Regions from separate parts of the Pseudoalteromonas sp. APAL1 genome, predicted to be linked through region 3. Evidence: predicted binding sites of a transcription regulator. Region 3 holds the regulator's gene; each other region holds the start of a gene.

The links. The regulator sigma-54, encoded in region 3, starts transcription at its own class of promoters, with help from an activator protein. The targets are predictions, from matches to a motif close to GTTGGCACGNNNNTNGNNT.
Region 1: a site for sigma-54 is predicted at 2,271-2,289, ahead of L1264_RS10255 (diacylglycerol kinase family protein). Genes of this name have one in related genera too.
Region 2: a site for sigma-54 is predicted at 1,226-1,244, ahead of L1264_RS00780 (FlgO family outer membrane protein). Genes of this name have one in related genera too.

What each region holds. Positions count from the first base shown of each region.
Region 1 is NZ_JAKGAW010000017.1:9,291-15,194, reverse strand. It holds gene L1264_RS10265 (DUF1496 domain-containing protein) at 1-290, shown strand, start outside; gene L1264_RS10260 (VF530 family DNA-binding protein) at 348-614, shown strand; gene L1264_RS10255 (diacylglycerol kinase family protein) at 618-2,237, opposite strand; gene L1264_RS10250 (TetR/AcrR family transcriptional regulator) at 2,610-3,239, opposite strand; gene L1264_RS10245 (efflux transporter outer membrane subunit) at 3,367-4,770, opposite strand; gene L1264_RS10240 (efflux RND transporter permease subunit) at 4,770-5,904, opposite strand, start outside.
Region 2 is NZ_JAKGAW010000001.1:159,674-165,577, reverse strand. It holds gene L1264_RS00790 (SPOR domain-containing protein) at 29-421, shown strand; gene L1264_RS00785 (SPOR domain-containing protein) at 560-895, shown strand; gene L1264_RS00780 (FlgO family outer membrane protein) at 1,277-1,870, shown strand; gene L1264_RS00775 (FlgO family outer membrane protein) at 1,885-2,559, shown strand; gene L1264_RS00770 (FlgO family outer membrane protein) at 2,563-3,216, shown strand; tRNA gene L1264_RS00765 (tRNA-Arg) at 3,406-3,480, shown strand; gene L1264_RS00760 (restriction endonuclease) at 3,563-5,904, opposite strand, start outside.
Region 3 is NZ_JAKGAW010000004.1:34,211-40,114, forward strand. It holds gene mgtE (magnesium transporter) at 1-1,173, opposite strand, end outside; gene L1264_RS03260 (HPr family phosphocarrier protein) at 1,385-1,657, opposite strand; gene rapZ (RNase adapter RapZ) at 1,669-2,514, opposite strand; gene ptsN (PTS IIA-like nitrogen regulatory protein PtsN) at 2,515-2,967, opposite strand; gene hpf (ribosome hibernation promoting factor) at 2,971-3,258, opposite strand; gene L1264_RS03280 (RNA polymerase factor sigma-54) at 3,285-4,781, opposite strand; gene lptB (LPS export ABC transporter ATP-binding protein) at 4,899-5,624, opposite strand; gene lptA (lipopolysaccharide transport periplasmic protein LptA) at 5,621-5,904, opposite strand, start outside.

The DNA of each region.
Region 1 (5,904 bases), on a different contig from region 3:
AGATTTTAATCTTAACTACCTTGTTTATTTTATTGTTTTCACAGTTCGTTTTAGCAAAGGATAAAGCATTAGTTGTGCTAGATGGCCAAGAAGCACTTAACAACCACAAAGTGTGTTGGTATGAAAATAAGCGTTACACCGAAGGCGCTTATATTGCTGTTGGCGATATAACGTTAATTTGTGCAGCCAAACAGCCAAATTTTTCAAACAGCGACTTAGCGTGGTTAAGACTGGATAAAAACGGCGATATTGTCTATCCAAAACGAGACAAGAGTATAAACGTCAATTAGCTTAAAGACGCTAGATACGTTACTATTACTCTGTTTAGAAATAACCAAAGATTAAGCATGGACAATCAACCAAATAACCCTTTGCACGGTATCAAGCTTGCCGACATCGTAACCCAACTTGAAGAAAAACTTGGCTGGGAAGGCCTAGCTGAACATGTTGATGTGCGCTGTTTTCAAAATGACCCAAGTGTTAAATCAAGCTTAAAATTTTTACGTAAAACACCTTGGGCCCGTGAAAAAGTTGAACAACTATACATTGATACTTTCTCCTATCAAAAGGCCGATGATGACGCACCTTTTGAATGGAAAAGTATTAAAAAATAACTGTTAGGTTTCGGCCATTATCACCGAAAGTGACTTCGGTGATACCTCTACCACCAGCTTTTCTGCTGTTTTAACCTCACCATCAATTACATAACTAATGTCTTTTTCTGCACTTACAGAAACTCGTTTAGCATTTGTATGATGGCTATTAATGGCAAAGCTTGTTTGCGTTATGCTTGAAAATACTAATTCAGCAATACTTAACGTACTGGCTTTCGCCTCTGAGTTAGGCGTTAACCAATTAACATCAAGTAAACCATCATTATGATCTGGCTGACCTGCTGATTGAGCCAACAATGTAGTAAACGGCGCTGCATTTGCAATGATTAAACTATTGGTATTTATAGACTGAGGTTCATTGTCGTCTAATGTAACTGTATAATCTTGCGCTTCATGTTCGCTTAGTGCCTGCCAAAATCCTTGTAAATAAGCTAGTTGGCCGGACTCATTTTTAGCATCTCGATGCGCCTTTTCAATCATTTTCTGCTCAAACCCAATTCCTGCTAATAACAGCATTCGCTCGCCATTACACAAAGCGGTATCGATCCGACTTGCCTGTCCCTCAATAATAAGTTCACAAGCTTGTTCGACTGGGATTAACTTAGATTGGATCCCCATTAATACATGAGCTAATGCATTAGCAGTGCCTAAAGGGATAATGCCTAACTTACAGTCGGTATTGACTAACACACTGGCTACTTCTGTCACTGTACCGTCACCACCACATGCGATAACAACATCGGGATTTGTTTCTATAGCCTCTTTAGCTAATTGAATGCCGTCCACTTCTTCTGTTGTAGTGTGTACAGTTAAATCATAGTATTCACTTAACCTTGCGGTTATCTGCTTTTTCTTTTCTTGCCACAGCTTTGTACCAGAGACTGGATTAGCAATTAATACAGCTTTGTTTTTAATTAGTAAATCGCCTCGACGATGACGTTTTATTAAGTGACGAAGTTGGCGCTTGTTTAAATTAGCAGTTTCTCGAGTTTCTTTGATTTGCTCCAAAACAGTATGAACATCTGCATCTTTATCTTGGCTTAGTAAGTATGCAGCCATAACAAACACTGAACGTCCGCGACCTAATGCGCAATGCACAACAACACGTCTATCAGCCTTTACTTGATGGTGGATCCAGTTAATTGCTTGATGTAATTGCGCACGAGTTGGCACACTGTGGTCTAAAACGGGGATATTCAAATAGCGAATATTTTCTTGGGTCGATGACCATTCAAGGCCATCAAACTCACAGGTAACATCTAAGATTGCTGTAATCCCTAACTCTTTCATGGTGTCAATATCTGATGGAAAGAGCCTGCAAGCTAAAAACAGATGTTCATTTATTTGTTGTAAAGGAGGCACTTTATCATGCTTACGAGACCAAGCATTGTATATTTGAGCCCCTAGTAAAAAGGGAATAAACGCCCAACGAATGTAAATTGGTATTACACCGTTTTCACGCTTTCTGAAAATTCGCGCAATATTAAAAAAATAAGCGCCACTGACTAGTAGTAGCGACAATGCAGCCCAATAAAAAAATAGCGCAAAATAAACGAGCTCAACCCGAATAGCCACGATTATAAAAATAATTGCCAGCGCAAGATAGCTAATTGCTGCCCACATAGTCACTCCTTGTTATTTTAATCATATACATTAATGCAAGTTTCTTTCCACACAACAGATAAGCCCTAAACAGGCACTTTAGATGAAAAAATAAGCTCTTAACTTTATTTCCTATCAATAAGTTTAGGACATTTTTTCATTATGCTATGAATAACTTACACATTTTTGTACTTAACTTGATTTTCTGAGCTTGAGAAAACAGATTTCTATTTAAAGTGCTATATGTTGAACTTGCAAACACAACTAGTTGGTCAAAAATGATTAAATATTAACGCGGATTGGTATCAATGTGATGAAAGTGAATGCGTAATAAAAAACTTCACCGAATCACTTTACTGAACAGAAGTAAGGGAATAAATTACCTTGCAGAGCTTAATCTATTCCCTTATCAAATGGTAATAGAAGCGTTTTCATCGCTGGACGAAGTGCTTTTAAAAGCTCACTAATGTTTAAAGAAGGATTAAGCATTTTACGTAGTAGTAAGCCCCCCATCACAGAAAACATCACTTCAATACGGGCATTCACTTCTTCAAGTGCGGTACCTTGTAACGGCCCTCTTTCACCCACTAATAATTCGCGCATAGAATCACGGGCGTGGCTATCTGACTCACGCAGTAAGTTAGCGACTTTTTCATTACGTGCAGCTTCTGCGAGCATTTCTAAATCAAGCGCACCTTGATTTAAATCGGTATGGCGCTCAACACCTCTATCGAGTCCATCTAGCAACACGGTGACACGATCGCCCGGCTTATCTGCAAACTCTTTAAAGATTGAGAACATTTCTTCCATATCACGTTCAACAATCGATTCTATAATCGCTTCTTTACTAGCGAAATAATTATAGATATGGCCTGCGCTCATGCCTGCTGTTTTAGAAATTTCAGCCATTCCCGCGCCATGATAGCCCTTACGTCGAAAACAATCCGCTGCAGCACAAAGCACTTGATTACGTCTTGCCTCAGCAAGCGCAGGGTCATTGTGTCTTTTCGTTTTTTGCGTCATGGTTTCTCCAAGCTCTTTTGAAATGGTTAACTTTTACTTAAACAAGGTTTACAGGATCTTAATATCACAGGAGAGTCAAAACAACTAAGATCCTGCAAAACCTTAAATAAATTATGCTTTTGCTGTTTTAATGCACATTTTTTTGCGCATTCCAGCCACCACCAAGTGCTTTATACAAATTAATTTGGCTAGCAAGATACGCTTGTTTACCCAAAATTAACTGTTGCCCAGCACTGTACCAATTTCGTTGCGCATCCAACACTTGCAAGTAACTGTCTGCTCCTTTTTGAAAACGCGCATCTGATAAAGTAAAAGATAACTCATTACTTTGGTACAAATCGTTGAGTGCATCTAGCTGATGCATATAACCTTCTCGATCAGCAAGGGCATCAGATACTTCTTTAAATGCTTGTTGTATGGTTTGCTCATAGCTAGTAAGCGCCATTTCTTGTTGTGCCTTTGCAACATCAAGATTGGCTTGATTACGACCCATATTAAAGATAGGTAAGTTAATCGATGGTACAAAACTCCATGTACCTGAGCCCGAATCAAAAAGATTACTCAAATCAGCAGAGGCCGTTCCAGCATTGGCGGTTAAACTTATACTCGGATAGAATGCCGCTTTTGCCACACCAATATTTGCATTAGCTGCCAGTAAATCATGCTCAGCGGCCTTAATGTCTGGTCGTTGCGTCAGTAACTCTGACGGCAACCCCACAGGCACATCCGGTAAGTTCAGTACATCATCTATATTTTGATTTGGTAGTAAATCAGCAGTGACGGTTTTACCCACTAGAAAATCGAGAGCATTTTTATCACGCTTTAGTAAGCGCTGATAGTTTGCAATATCGACCTTAGCGGTTGCTACTGTACTTTCCAGTTGCGATAGCGTTAACTGAGACGCAGCACCAAGAGCAAATGTTTTACGGGTTAGTTCTAAAGACTCCTGCTGAGACTTTAACGTCTCGTTTGCAAGCGCCAATAGCTCTTTATCCGTCGCATAGTTAAGCCACGCATTCACTAATTCCGAAATCAAGCTAATGCGCACACTGGTTAAACTGTATTCAGCGGCATAGAGGTTTTGTAAAGCTTGCTCTGATTGGTTGCGCACTTTGCCCCAAAGATCAATTTCATAAGCAGTTAAGCCAACAGTCGCTGAATAGTTTTCAGAAATAGTCGCTTGACCAGTACCAGATAAATCTGCCGGAACACGCTGACGGGTTCCCGATGCATTTAAATCAATGCTTGGGTAAAGCGCAGAATCTTCAATCTGATACATCGCTCTTACCTGCTGCACATTAAGTGCAGCAGTTTTAATGTCTTTGTTGTTTTCAAGTGTTAGCGCAATCAGCTGTTGCAGCTGAGTATTAGTGAAAAATGACTGCCAATTAAGTTCATTGATATCACCTGCAGTACCTTGAACATCATAGTTTTGAGCAACGGGTAATTCACGTTGCTCCATATCTGGCGCCATATTACAGGCAGATAACATAAGTGCAGCAACAGACACTGAGATAAGTTTAGCTTTCATTATGCCAGCTCCTCTTTGGTTGACTTTGTTTTGCCAGGGAATACACGGCGCACCAATACAAAGAACAATGGCACAAACAACACAACGATGGTCGATGACGCAAGAGTACCGCCAATAACAGCAATACCTAGTGCGTTTTGTGCACCCGAACCCGCACTTGATGCAATTGCAAGTGGTAGTACACCACACACAAATGCCATTGATGTCATAAAGATTGGACGTAAACGAAGGCGAATAGCAGCAACAGCAGCATCGACAAGTTTCATACCCTCGTCCATTTTATGAATCGCAAACTCTACAATTAAGATGGCATTTTTTGATGCCAGACCAATAGTGGTTAATAGACCCACTTGTAGATAAATATCGTTTGATAAATTAAATACAAATGAGGCAATCGATGCACCAAATACCCCAAGCGGTACAATTAGCATAACCGCCGCAGGCACTGACCAGCTCTCGTATAACGCCGCTAAACAAAGGAATACAACTAACAATGAAAGTGCATAAAGTAATGGTGCTTGACCACCGCTTAAACGCTCTTCATATGAAATACCTGTCCATTCGAACGCCACACCTGGCGGTAACTTCTTAACCATTTTCTCAACTTCGGCCATCGCTTGACCTGTACTATAACCCGGTGCAGCAGCACCTTGGATTTCCATCGCTGAAAAGCCGTTATAACGCTCAAGACGTGGTGAGCCATAAGTCCAATAAGATTGAGCAAACGCAGTGAATGGAACCATATCGCCATTGGCATTGCGCACGTACCACTTGTCTAAATCTTCTGGCACCATGCGTGATTCAGGCGTACCTTGTAAATACACTTTTTTAACACGACCACGGTCAATAAAGTCATTTACATAGCGACTACCCCAAGCCGTTGATAACGTATTATTGATATCTGCTTGAGTCAGACCTAATGCTTCAGCTTTGGCTAAGTCAATATCAAGCTCCAGCTCTGGTTTATCTTCTTGACCATTTGGGCGCACACCCGATAACACAGGGTTTTGTGCCGCCATACCTAAAAACATGTTTCGAGCTTCAAGTAGTTTGTCATGCCCTAAACCAACACGGTCTTGTAGGTATAAAGTGAAACCATTTGCAGTACCAAGCTCAACAACCGCAGGCGGTGGG
Region 2 (5,904 bases), on a different contig from region 3:
ATGGCCTTTATTGCACCTTGTGCAATTGTTGAGTCAAAATATTATAAAAGTAGATAGCTCTCCCTCTTTAGTTAACCAACACGCAGCGCTTGAAACAGTTTCTGCTGGTTCATTGAATAGCACGTTAATTGAGCAACCGTTTAAACATGAATATGCCTTTGCTGTACAACTTGCATCGGTTCAATCAAAGCCATTACTCGCTTATTCTGTTAAAAAAATGACCAAGCGTGCCCCCAATATTTTTCAAGGTGAGCCTATTTTAAATATTGAAACCGCTACTGTTGATCAACACACGTTTTATCGTCTTAAATATGGTGGTTACAAGTATTTTAAAAACGCACAAGCAGACTGCGAAGCCATAAAACGTCAAGGGATCGATTGCTTCGTAAGCAAGTACACGGATAATCGCGTTTACTTTTAATGTAATTCTTTTTAATTGGGTTGGCATTTTGTTTGCTAGAATTTATACCTATTTTTTAGAGTTGACGTTTACATGATTTTTTTTACTTTTCTTAGGCATTTGTTCATTATCTTAAGTTTATCAACTTTGGCAGCGTGTATGATGACGCAAGAGCAAGATGAGCCTGTTTACACTAAGCAGCAAGTGCAACCTGAGCTCGCTACTGACAGTAATCAAGCTGCAGGTGTGCAGCTGGGGCTATATTTGTCAGTGAATAAAGTGAGTCATCAAGTATTGAAGCTAAAACGTGATTATCCTAATGCTTTACAAGGGCTTAGTTTTCGCTTTAAACAGCGTGATCAAAAGGGAGTCACTTTGTATGCGCTGCGTGCAGGACCATTTAAAAACTACAGCCAGGCCAGCGCTTTTTGTGAGATTGCTAAAAAAATGGGTCAGTCATGTGTAACTGCAACATTTGTTGGGGAGATGCTTTAACTATTGCTTTTTGTATTAAATAATAATCGCAGCTACTTTGCTCTTCATAATTACCAGCCTCACATACTCGGCCTGAGTAGCGATTATAAACAGCAAGCAGACCTATCATTAAAAGGCTTATTCGCTTAGATAAATACCAACCCGAAATACAGAAACCACTTAAAGGGATAAGCCTGAAGCTAGCTGCGTTAAAAATTACTTATTTACGATTGTATGGATGCAGAGGGTAGGGCAATGCAGGAGCAACTGCCAGGAACAGCTAAATAACCAAACTGGTATCAGAGTTTCTCGTTTCTAGACTATCAAAGTAAATCTCGCCAATAATAATAGTTAGGCATAATTATTGCTTTAAATTTGTCATGTTGAAAGAGGATGGCAAATATGCGTCTGTTAGTTTATTTCGTTTTTTTAGTGTTGGTGGGTTGTAGCTTAACCGAAGAGCAACAAAAAACGCCCCCTAGAGAAACGCCAAAATCACCGATGGCTCCTTATACAGTGCATCAATATGTTACTGATTTAAGTAGTCAGTTAAGTCGTATTCAAGGCCCTTACAAAGGTAATGCGCGCATTGCTGTTACGAGCTTTTACATGGCAGATGGCCTGGGGACTAAGTTGGCGCAAGACCAAGGCAGTGGCTTGAGTCAGCAAATTCAAGAGAGCTTACTTACGCAATTTACCCAGCTAGGCTTTCATACTATCGAATATCGACTAGAAAATACTTTAAATTTGCAGCCAACGGCCGATAGTGTACTTAGTCGCGATATAAAAACCTTACGCCAACGTCAGAATATTGACTTTGTTATTACCGGCACACTTACCCGGCAACAACATGCCTATATAGTGAATGCTCGACTCGTCAATACAAAAGATCAGCGTGTTGTATCTGCGGCAAGTACAGAGATCCCGATAAACGTTATGTGGGGAGCTGAAAAAGTACAGCAGCGTAATGGTCAGTTGTATCGAAGCGAATATTAAGAGGAATTCAATTAATGAAACGTTTAATTTTAAGTATGTGTTTGCCTATGGGATTTGGTTGCTCTTCGATGCTTGCTAGTGATACACCTGAACAGCACGATGAACCGCAGCTAATGGCTCAACGAGAAGTGGCTGCACCGCATAGTAACGACAGCGTATTTCAAACTAATCAAGCCGTGTTAAACAACAGTAGTTTTACCGCAGCGCCAACTCGTAAAAATATCAATCATTATGTACGTGGCATCATGCAAGACTTAGTTGAAAACTTGCAATATGTGAACGATAAAACTCCCATTGCTGTTTCAAGCTTTGTGTATCTTGATGCTGACTACAACTCAACCACGTTACTAGGTAACCAGCTCGCTGAAAGTTTTATTCACGAACTGCATACCTTTGGTGTACCTGTTGTCGATTTCAAAACGACCGATTATATGCGTGTAACGCCTAGTGGTGATTATGTATTTAGCCGAGATTATTTAGAGCTTAACCAAGACCAAAACTTTAATTATGTGCTAGCCGGCACCTTAGTTAACCATCAAAGCGGGGTACTGGTGAATGCTCGTATCGTTGGTTTGGCAAGTAAAGCCGTGGTGGGATCTGCACAAGGATTTATTCCGCAATCTGTGGTCGATGCCTTAGATAGCACCAATCGTAGCGACGGAATAATGCTAAAACAAGCAAGTGAGTAAGGTATGAAAGGTATTTTATTAGCATTCATATTATTAGCGCTGTCAGGTTGCCAATTACTTGCTGAGCAAGGTGAGGCAAATCAAAGCACGGCTAACACCACATCATCACAAGCTGACTACGTTGCTATGTTGCAAGAGCTCGAGCAAAAAGAGTCGCAACAAACTAACGAAAATCACCGCTTATTTGTGCCTTATCAGCATCATAAAACGTTGGTTAATTATGTTGAGCAAATGGCACTTGAATTAGTTGATACAATGCAGCAAGAAAGTGAGTTAGGTATTGCAATAACGACGTTTGTCGATCTTGATACAAGCTTAAAAAGCAGCTCGCAACTTGGCAATCAAATCGCCGAGTCTATGATGTATCAACTACAAAAGTTTGGTTATGGGGTTGTTGATTTTAAAGCGATGGATGTAATTAACGTAACCGCCCGCGGTGATTTTGTTATGTCGCGTGACGTAGAAGAGCTTGCTGAGCGCCGTATCGCTAGCCATGTGTTAGCAGGCACACTAATCTACCGAACCAATGGTGTAGAAGTAAATGCCCGAGTAGTGAATTTAAATTCCAAACTCGTTGTTGCTAGCGCGCAAAAAGTGATCCCGTACTTTGTACTCAAAAATGAGTCGATTCAATTAGCAACAGCCAAACTAAATTAGCAGCTTATTAATACCAATCGGTAAAGTACCTTACCGATTGGTACAAATGCTTGATTCAAAAAGCCTTAGCCCGTTATAATTTTAGCTACAAGCTACAAGCTACAAGCTACAAGCTACAAGCTACAAGCTACAAGCTACAAGCTACAAGCTACAAGCTACAAGCTACAAGCTTTACCTCAGCTTTTGAGTGGCCTCTTAGTTAAATGGATATAACGGCCCCCTCCTAAGGGGCAGTTACAGGTTCGATTCCTGTAGGGGCTACCAATAAAATCAATAGTTTACTGGTTGTTGCCTGTCGTTTTTTATTTTGGTGTAGCATATTTGTAGCGATTTTTAAATTTCACCTTTAATAAAATAGGTTCCTAATCTCATCATCTTCGCTATCTTCATCATCTATATCTTCATCATCTATATCTTCATCTTCATCCTCAAACTCCAAATCAAGTGTGCCTTGATTTTCATCAATCACATGTCTTACAGTATTTTCAAGAGTGTTAAGGATTTCATCTATTAAGCTTTCAGAATAACTGTCAATATCAAAACATGATAAGATGTCATCTTCATGTATATTGATGTCGTATTCATTACAAATATCTAAAACAATTTTTTCTACTTCATCATATATTTCTGCAGTTACGCTTTCTTCATCAACTTCATCAAACTGATTGTAATGATCAATGATGTCATCATTAATAAAGTCATCTGAACTTATTTCTGACTTTAACTTTTCTTCGAGGTTACTACTCCAGTATTCTATAGCCTTGTATTCAATTTCTTTATCTAAATGCCAATCTGTTGTATTTGAGTTGTAGAAGAATGAAAAATCAGCAAGTTCATCATGGTCATCTAATAAATCTAGATGTTCTTTACTCAACTTTTCAAAATCAAATTCTTTTGAGTGTTTAAATTTTTTAGTTATTTCAAGTATTTCGCTTATTTGCTTGTATTGGGTTATTGTGCTTGTATTCTCTATTATCTTGTCAAGCAGTAGGCTTTCAGAACAATTATTTTTTTCACTGTTAGCATTCTTCAGCGCATAAATGCTTAGTGTTATGGTTTCTTTATCAAACTTTATTTTATCTTTTAAGTTCTCTACTAGTTTTTTAAAAAATAAATGTTTGTTTATATACTTATTTTTCTCTCTCTTTAATTCCATATTGTTTGGGAGCGTGTATATGTCAAGTAAGCTACCCATACTTACAATTAAACTAGCGAGTTCTGATGGTGACTCGTTAATTAGTTTAGGGATCAGGAAGTCTGCTATTGATGGGTTAAGTAGTTTTATGTATCTATTGCAATTATATGAGTCTATTGAAATGCTTATAAAGGATTCATTCATAACTTTTAATGAGTCGAAGAATTCCTGTGATTTTATATTGTTATTTTTTAAAGTTAGATCGTAAATTTTTTCTTGGTTTGTTCTTTCTTTAGTAAATATAACCGAATATAGAATCTCTCTTTGTATATCATTTAAATTGTTTTTTATTGGTTTTTCCCAAACTTTAGATGGGTTGTTTAAGGCGGCTAAAGAAAAATTTTTAAAAGATGTGTGTTTGGAAGCGTTGAAATTATCTTTGTTTAATATGTGTTCGATAAGTCTAGGGTTATAATTTCTGTGATCAATAATTTTCAAATAAAAATCTTGATTTGTGAAATCTTCAATTTCAATTGTACACTCACCAGTTTCTTTTATAGTACTCATTGTATTGAAGAAGTATGAGCTAAGTATTTTAGCTTTTTCTATTCTTGATAGATCTGAAACGTCAATTAATTCTTCATTTGAAATGAAAGTTGAGCTGTCATAGTCATCTGAAATATTTTTAGCCTGATTTAAAATAGATACTCTAGACGTTAGTATCAGCTTTTTGTTTGCTGATTTTCTTATCCTATCGATGATTTCTTTTAATTTTCTATCGTCACTGTTCCTTACCTCAGATAGGTAATTTCTTCCTAAAAAGTCATCGAATAAAAATATTTGCTTTAGTTTGCTTTTGTATGCTCTGTTAAAGTCATTAATACAATCAATGTATATAAATTCATAGTTGCTTTTATTTCTTTTTTCTTCTTCAACAATTAGTTCATGAACTAAAACCCTCGATAATGTGGTTTTTCCTACACCAGGTGCACCTGTAATTATTATACAGTTGTTCTGATCTAGTTTGTTTTTTGAACTATAGTAATTGCGGGTTCTAACGTATGTTTTAATTGACTTTTTTATTTCCTCCAATTCAAACTGTGTCTGATTGTGTAGGTCGGAATTAATCATTTCATTAAGTATGTTAGTACTACTAAACCAAAGTTTATAGTGGTTTGCTTCTATGGAAGGGTTTTCAGAAATTAATTTGTTTATCTTGCCCCTATCAAGTAAATCATCCTCTTTCAAATATGGTTTAAAATCATTTATTAGTTGTTTTACTTGATCAACCGTTAAATCATTTGAAACAGATAAGATATAACGCTTAGGTTTTAGCTTTTTTATTTTTGGTAGTTCATCATTTCTTAGTCTAGAGATCAATACTGAGTTTTTAGTGTTCTCCCAGTGCTTAGACTGAACTACAGTTAATTGATTTTTATCAATAAGCCAACCATCAATTCCTTTATCTCTTCCTGTCGCAAAGCTCCTCACATCTACCTTTAGCTTGGCGCCTACTAAATCATTTGAGAGATATTCAAAATCTCTAGGGCTTA
Region 3 (5,904 bases):
ACCGAGCTTAAAGTCCCATTGCCATAGGGCAACCACACCAGCAATCAATATCGACCAAATAACGCCATTCAGTGCGCCTATCGCCAGTTCCTTAAGTAATAAGAAGCGTTGGTTTGTTTGGTTGATATGGCCAACCGCTATACCACGAATAACCAGTGTTAATGTTTGGCTACCTGCAACACCACCCATTGAAGGTACGATACCATTTAGTACCGCCAAAATAGGCAAGATTGCTAAGGTGTTTTCAAAAAAGCTTGCCACAATTGCTGCTAGCAATGCGGTTAATAAGTTAACTCCCAGCCAAATAGAGCGACGCTGCGAACTTTTGAGTACTGGCGCAAAGGTATCTTCTTCGTCGTCAAGACCAGCAAGGCTTAACATGCTGTGTTCAGCATCTTCACGGATGACGTCAACGATATCATCGATGGTAATACGACCAAGCAAGTGAGCGTTATCATCAACAACAGGGGCTGAAATCCAGTTATGACGCTCGAACAATTGCGCTACATCACTTTCATCCATTGAGATCAGGATTGACTCACACTCTTCATCCATTAAATCACGAACAATTTTATCCGATGAGTTGGTCAGTAATGTGGTTAACGAAAGCGCGCCTAAAAAGCAGTTATGTTTATCAACAACGTATAAGTCATCCGTACCTTCTGGTAGTTCACCACGCAAGCGTAAATAGCGCAGGACTACATCTAAGGTAACATCTGGACGGATTGTTACCGTATCGCTGTTCATCAGGGCACCGGCTGAACGCTCTTGGTACGACAGTGCCTGAGTTGCCCTTTCTCTATCTTGCGAGTCCATTGCACTGACTACGTCTTGATAAACGGTGTCAGGAAGGCTACGAAGAACTTCACCTAAGTCATCGTCGTCCATGTCTTCGGTTGCAGCAGCAATGTGCTCAGGCTCCATCTGAGCAATAATACCTAAACGTACGTCTTCAGAGAGTTCTTCTAAAACATCACCACGCACATCTGGGTCTACCAACTGCCATAGCATGCGACGAATTTTATGGGGAGATGACTCTAATAATAAAGCGGTATCACACGGAGCTGTTTTAGCGAGCATGCCTCGCACCTGAACAAATTGTCCACTATTGAGTGACTTGGTCACTTGTTTAAGTTGTTGTAGTGGGTAGTCTTGTTCAAAGGCTTCTGGCATTGGCGTCCTTACAACTGAAAATAGATTAATACAGATTCTGCAAATACAGCATAGTTGCTAAGTGGTGTATTTGCAGGATATCTTCACACTGCGATAAAATTATTAAGTGCTTTGTATTTTTAAGGTGTGAACGATATAAAAGTAGGATATTTAAAGAGAATTATAAATACCTGAACTAAGTTTAACTTAAACGGTTAAGCCTTAGCAAACGCTATTCTTGTTCATGAAAGCGTTGTGCAATTAATTCTCCAATTGCGTTCAGTGCAGCCTCTGCATCTGGGCCTTCACATACCACACGCACTTCTTTACCTTGGCTACTTTCAAGTAACATTAAGGCTAAAACACTATCACCTTCAGCTTCTTTATCGTCTTGATAAAGCATAATTTTAGCATCAAATTGCAAAGCAAGTTGTGCTAAAACAGTGGCTGCTCGTGCGTGCAAGCCAAGCTTATTTTGAATTAAAAACGTGTCTTCTGCGTGCATCTGGCATCCAATTAAATATCTTGCTCGCGATGGCGGATTTTTACGTTCGCATGCGTTTTTGAAAAGCTATCACCAATGGTCTGCGCTAAATATACCGAGCGATGTTGCCCGCCAGTACAGCCAATTGCGATAGTAAGATAGCTTCGATTGTTACGCTCAAGGTGAGGTAACCATGTTTGCACAAATGTTTGAATTTGCCATGTAAATTTTTGCACTATGCTATGACTTGCAAGGTAATCTTTTACTGGTTGATCTAAGCCTGTGAGTGGCTTTAGATCTGGCTCCCAATGTGGATTTGGTAAAAAACGTGCATCAAATACGTAATCGGCTTCTTTAGGAATACCATGTTTAAAGCCAAACGACATAAAGGTGATAATCAGCTTTTTATCTTTTTTACCTAAGATCTTTTCACGAATAGATTCAGCTAACTGATGAACACTCAGGTCGGTGGTATCAATCATAAAATCAGCGCGCGTGATCAGTACATCCAGTAATACTCTTTCTTGCTTAATTGCTAAATCGAGTGGCAGCGAGTCAATCGATAGAGGATGTAAGCGTCGCGTTTCAGAAAAGCGTTTGATCAGAGTTTGGTCATCACTGTCTAAATAGAACAGTGTTGGGTTTGCGAAACCTGGCAGGTATTCAAGAATATCATTAAACTCTTGCTGCTCTTTCGGTAAGTTACGCACATCTATGCTGACTGCTATTTTGTCATAGTTGTCTGAAACGCTACGAACAAGCGAAGGTAATAAGTTGACTGGGATATTATCAACACAGTAGTAACCCAAGTCTTCAAGTACACGTAAAGCGACCGATTTACCTGAGCCTGAGCGACCGCTGATGATAATTAATTCCATTTATGCCTCTGCTGATATGACCTGAAACAGTTCGTGGTCTGTTTTGGCGCTACGTAACTGTTTACAAAACTCCTTATCTTTTAGTCTATCAGCAATTGTCGATAAGGTCTTTAGGTGAAGTTGGCTGTCTCCATCTGGTACGATGAGTGCAACGAAAATATCCACAGGTCGGTTATCAATTGCGTCAAAATTGATTGGGGATTCACTCACTATGACAAATGCCTGTGGTTGCTCTGCACCACTCATGCGGCCATGTGGAATAGCAATGCCACGACCAATACCTGTACTGCCTAATTTTTCTCTATTGAGTAAGGCATCAAGGACGTCTTGTTGAGATAAATGAGGAAGCTGCTGGTGAGCCAGCTCGCTGATATATTCAAGGATTCTTTTTTTGCTATTAAAAAGGACCGCAGCTTTGCTGCAGTCCTGGTTAGTAAGTGAACTAAGTTTCATAATTTAGTGTCGAGCTAATTTCTCTTTGTGTTTAATGACTTGACGATCTAGTTTATCGATTAGCGAGTCAATGGCTGCATACATATCTTGGTGTGCAGTTGAGGCAAAGAGCTCGCCTCCATTTACATGTAAAGTTGCTTCTGCTTTTTGGCTTAATTTTTCTACATCTAGAATGACATGTACATTATTAATGTGGTCAAAATGCCTTTCTAGTTTTGCAAACTTGCTGTTTACATAGTCTCTTAATGAATCAGTGATTTCTACATGACGACCAGTTAAATTTAGTTGCATAAGCATTTTCCTTCTATGTAAAACGTCTAAATCAAACTCTTACGCTGATTAGACGGAGGTATCGCTAGAGACTCTCGATATTTTGCAATTGTGCGTCTAGCTACTTTAATTCCTTGCTCAGCCAATATATCTGCAATTTTACTATCACTCAATGGTTTAGCTGAGTTTTCTGCAGCGATAAGCTTTTTGATCAAAGCGCGAATTGCTGTTGATGAACACTCACCACCGTTTTCTGTGCTGACATGGCTTGAGAAGAAATATTTCAACTCAAAAATCCCGCGAGGGGTGTGCATGTATTTTTGTGTTGTAACACGTGAAATTGTCGATTCATGCATTTCGACCATTTCTGCGACATCGTTCAGCACCATTGGTTTCATGGCTTCTGGGCCATGTTCAAAAAATGCTTGTTGTTGCTGTACGATACAATTGGTCACTTTTAAAAGTGTATCGTTACGGCTCTCTAAGCTTTTAATAAACCATTTAGCTTCTTGTAAATGAGAGCGAATAAACTGGCTATCGCTGCTCGATTTTACTGAGCGTGACATAGCTGCATATTGGCTATTCACTCTAATTTTTGGCATACAATCTGGGTTTAATTCAACGACCCAACGACCTTTAACTTTTTTAACCGATACATCGGGTATAACGTACTCAGACTCTTCGCGAACTATGCTGTCAGCTGGCTTAGGGTTTAAGCTGTGGATCAGCGTCATTACTTCTTTTAGTTCGCTTTCTTTAAGCTTAGTCTTTTTCATCAAAGTGCGATAGTCGCGACTTGCTAATAATTCAATATGCTCAGATAAAACCATTTTAGTTTCAGCTAAATACGGCGTACTCGCATCGAATTGGCGAAGCTGGATACATAAGCACTCTTGTAAGCTACGGGCACCAATCCCTACTGGATCAAACAACTGTATTCTCTTTAAGACCGCTTCGACTTCATCTAGTTCGATTTCTTCTTCATCATTATTTTGATTAAAACTTTCGACTATGTCTTCGCAGCTAACAGTTAAAATACCTGAGTCATCAATTGCCTCTACGATGGCGACAGCGATCGCTTCATCGGTTGGGCTAAATGGTGTGAGTTGTAATTGCCACATAAGGTATTCATGGAGGGTTTCAGTCGATGCACCCTGATAAATTGACTCATCTTCAGGCATTGGACCTGATGATGTTGATGGGGCAGCACTCATGTACTCATCCCATGTCACATCCATGGCTAAATCGTCACTAACGGTGTCTTTGTTAAGGGCATCGCTGCTTTCTTGTTCGTACTCACTCGGCGCTTCTTCGGCCGATGCACTTAGCTGAGTATCATCAGATTCAGCTTTTTGCTCGTTCTTACCAATGTTTTCATCGTTGTAATCTGCTTCTTCCACTTCAAGCAGAGGGTTACTATCAAGTGCTTCTTGAATTTCTTGCTGGAGATCCAATGTACTAAGCTGCAGCAAGCGAATTGCTTGTTGCAGTTGTGGAGTCATTGTAAGTTGCTGGCCCATGCGCAGCTGTAATGATTGCCTCATGTATCCCTAACAATCCTTTTATGTGTTATCGACACCTGTGCAGTCACAGGTAAATTTATATCGATTTATTGTCATTGTTATTTAGTTTAGCAGATGCGCTAGATGGTGGCTTATTGGTTATAGCCTGAATTGCTCACCTAGATACACATCGCGTACGGTTTGGTCAGCTAAAACATGCTCAGGTGTTCCTGATGCAATTAGCTCCCCATGAGAAACAATGTAGGCTTTTTCACAAACATCAAGGGTTTCTCTAACATTATGGTCAGTGATTAATACACCAATACCACGATTTTTTAAGTGTTCAATAATTTTCTTTATATCTAACACTGAAATAGGATCAACACCAGCAAAAGGCTCATCTAACAAGATAAATTTAGGGTTTGCGGCTAATGCCCGAGCAATTTCTACGCGACGACGCTCGCCCCCAGATAAGGCCATACCTTGACTATCACGAATATGCTGAATACTAAATTCATCAAGTAAGTTGTTGAGTGTTTCTTCTCGGCCTTGTTTATTTAAATCTTTACGCGTTTCTAAAATAGCCATTAGGTTTTGATAAACCGTTAACTTTCTAAAAATAGATGACTCTTGTGGTAGGTAACCAATCCCTAAACGTGCTCGGCTATGCATTGGCAAAAGTGTAATATCATTATCATCAATGCTGATCTTGCCTTTATCGCTAGGTACTAAGCCAACAATCATATAGAAAGTGGTGGTTTTGCCTGCGCCATTTGGGCCAAGCAAACCAACGATACTGCCCGCTTCAACCTCAAGACCCACATTTTTGACAACTTGGCGGCCTTTATAACTTTTTGCTAAAAGCTCTGCTTTTAATGTGCTCATGGTTGGCCTTTATCGTCTTGTTTGTTGTCAACAGGCACTAAGATTGTGTGTACACGGTCTGTTGAGTTTTCGTCTTTTTCTGCGCTAATTAGTTGTTGTGCCATATCATAAGTAATGCTTTTCGCTGTTACTTTTTGGCCTGCTTGAGTTACTTCGGCTTCCCCATTTAAAGTTAAGAAGCGCTTGGCTACGTCGTAGCGAACTTCTTCTGCACTGGCGCTCATTACCGTGCCATCTGCTTGCTTTTCTTCAAAATAAGCAGGCTTACCTGTGGCGATAA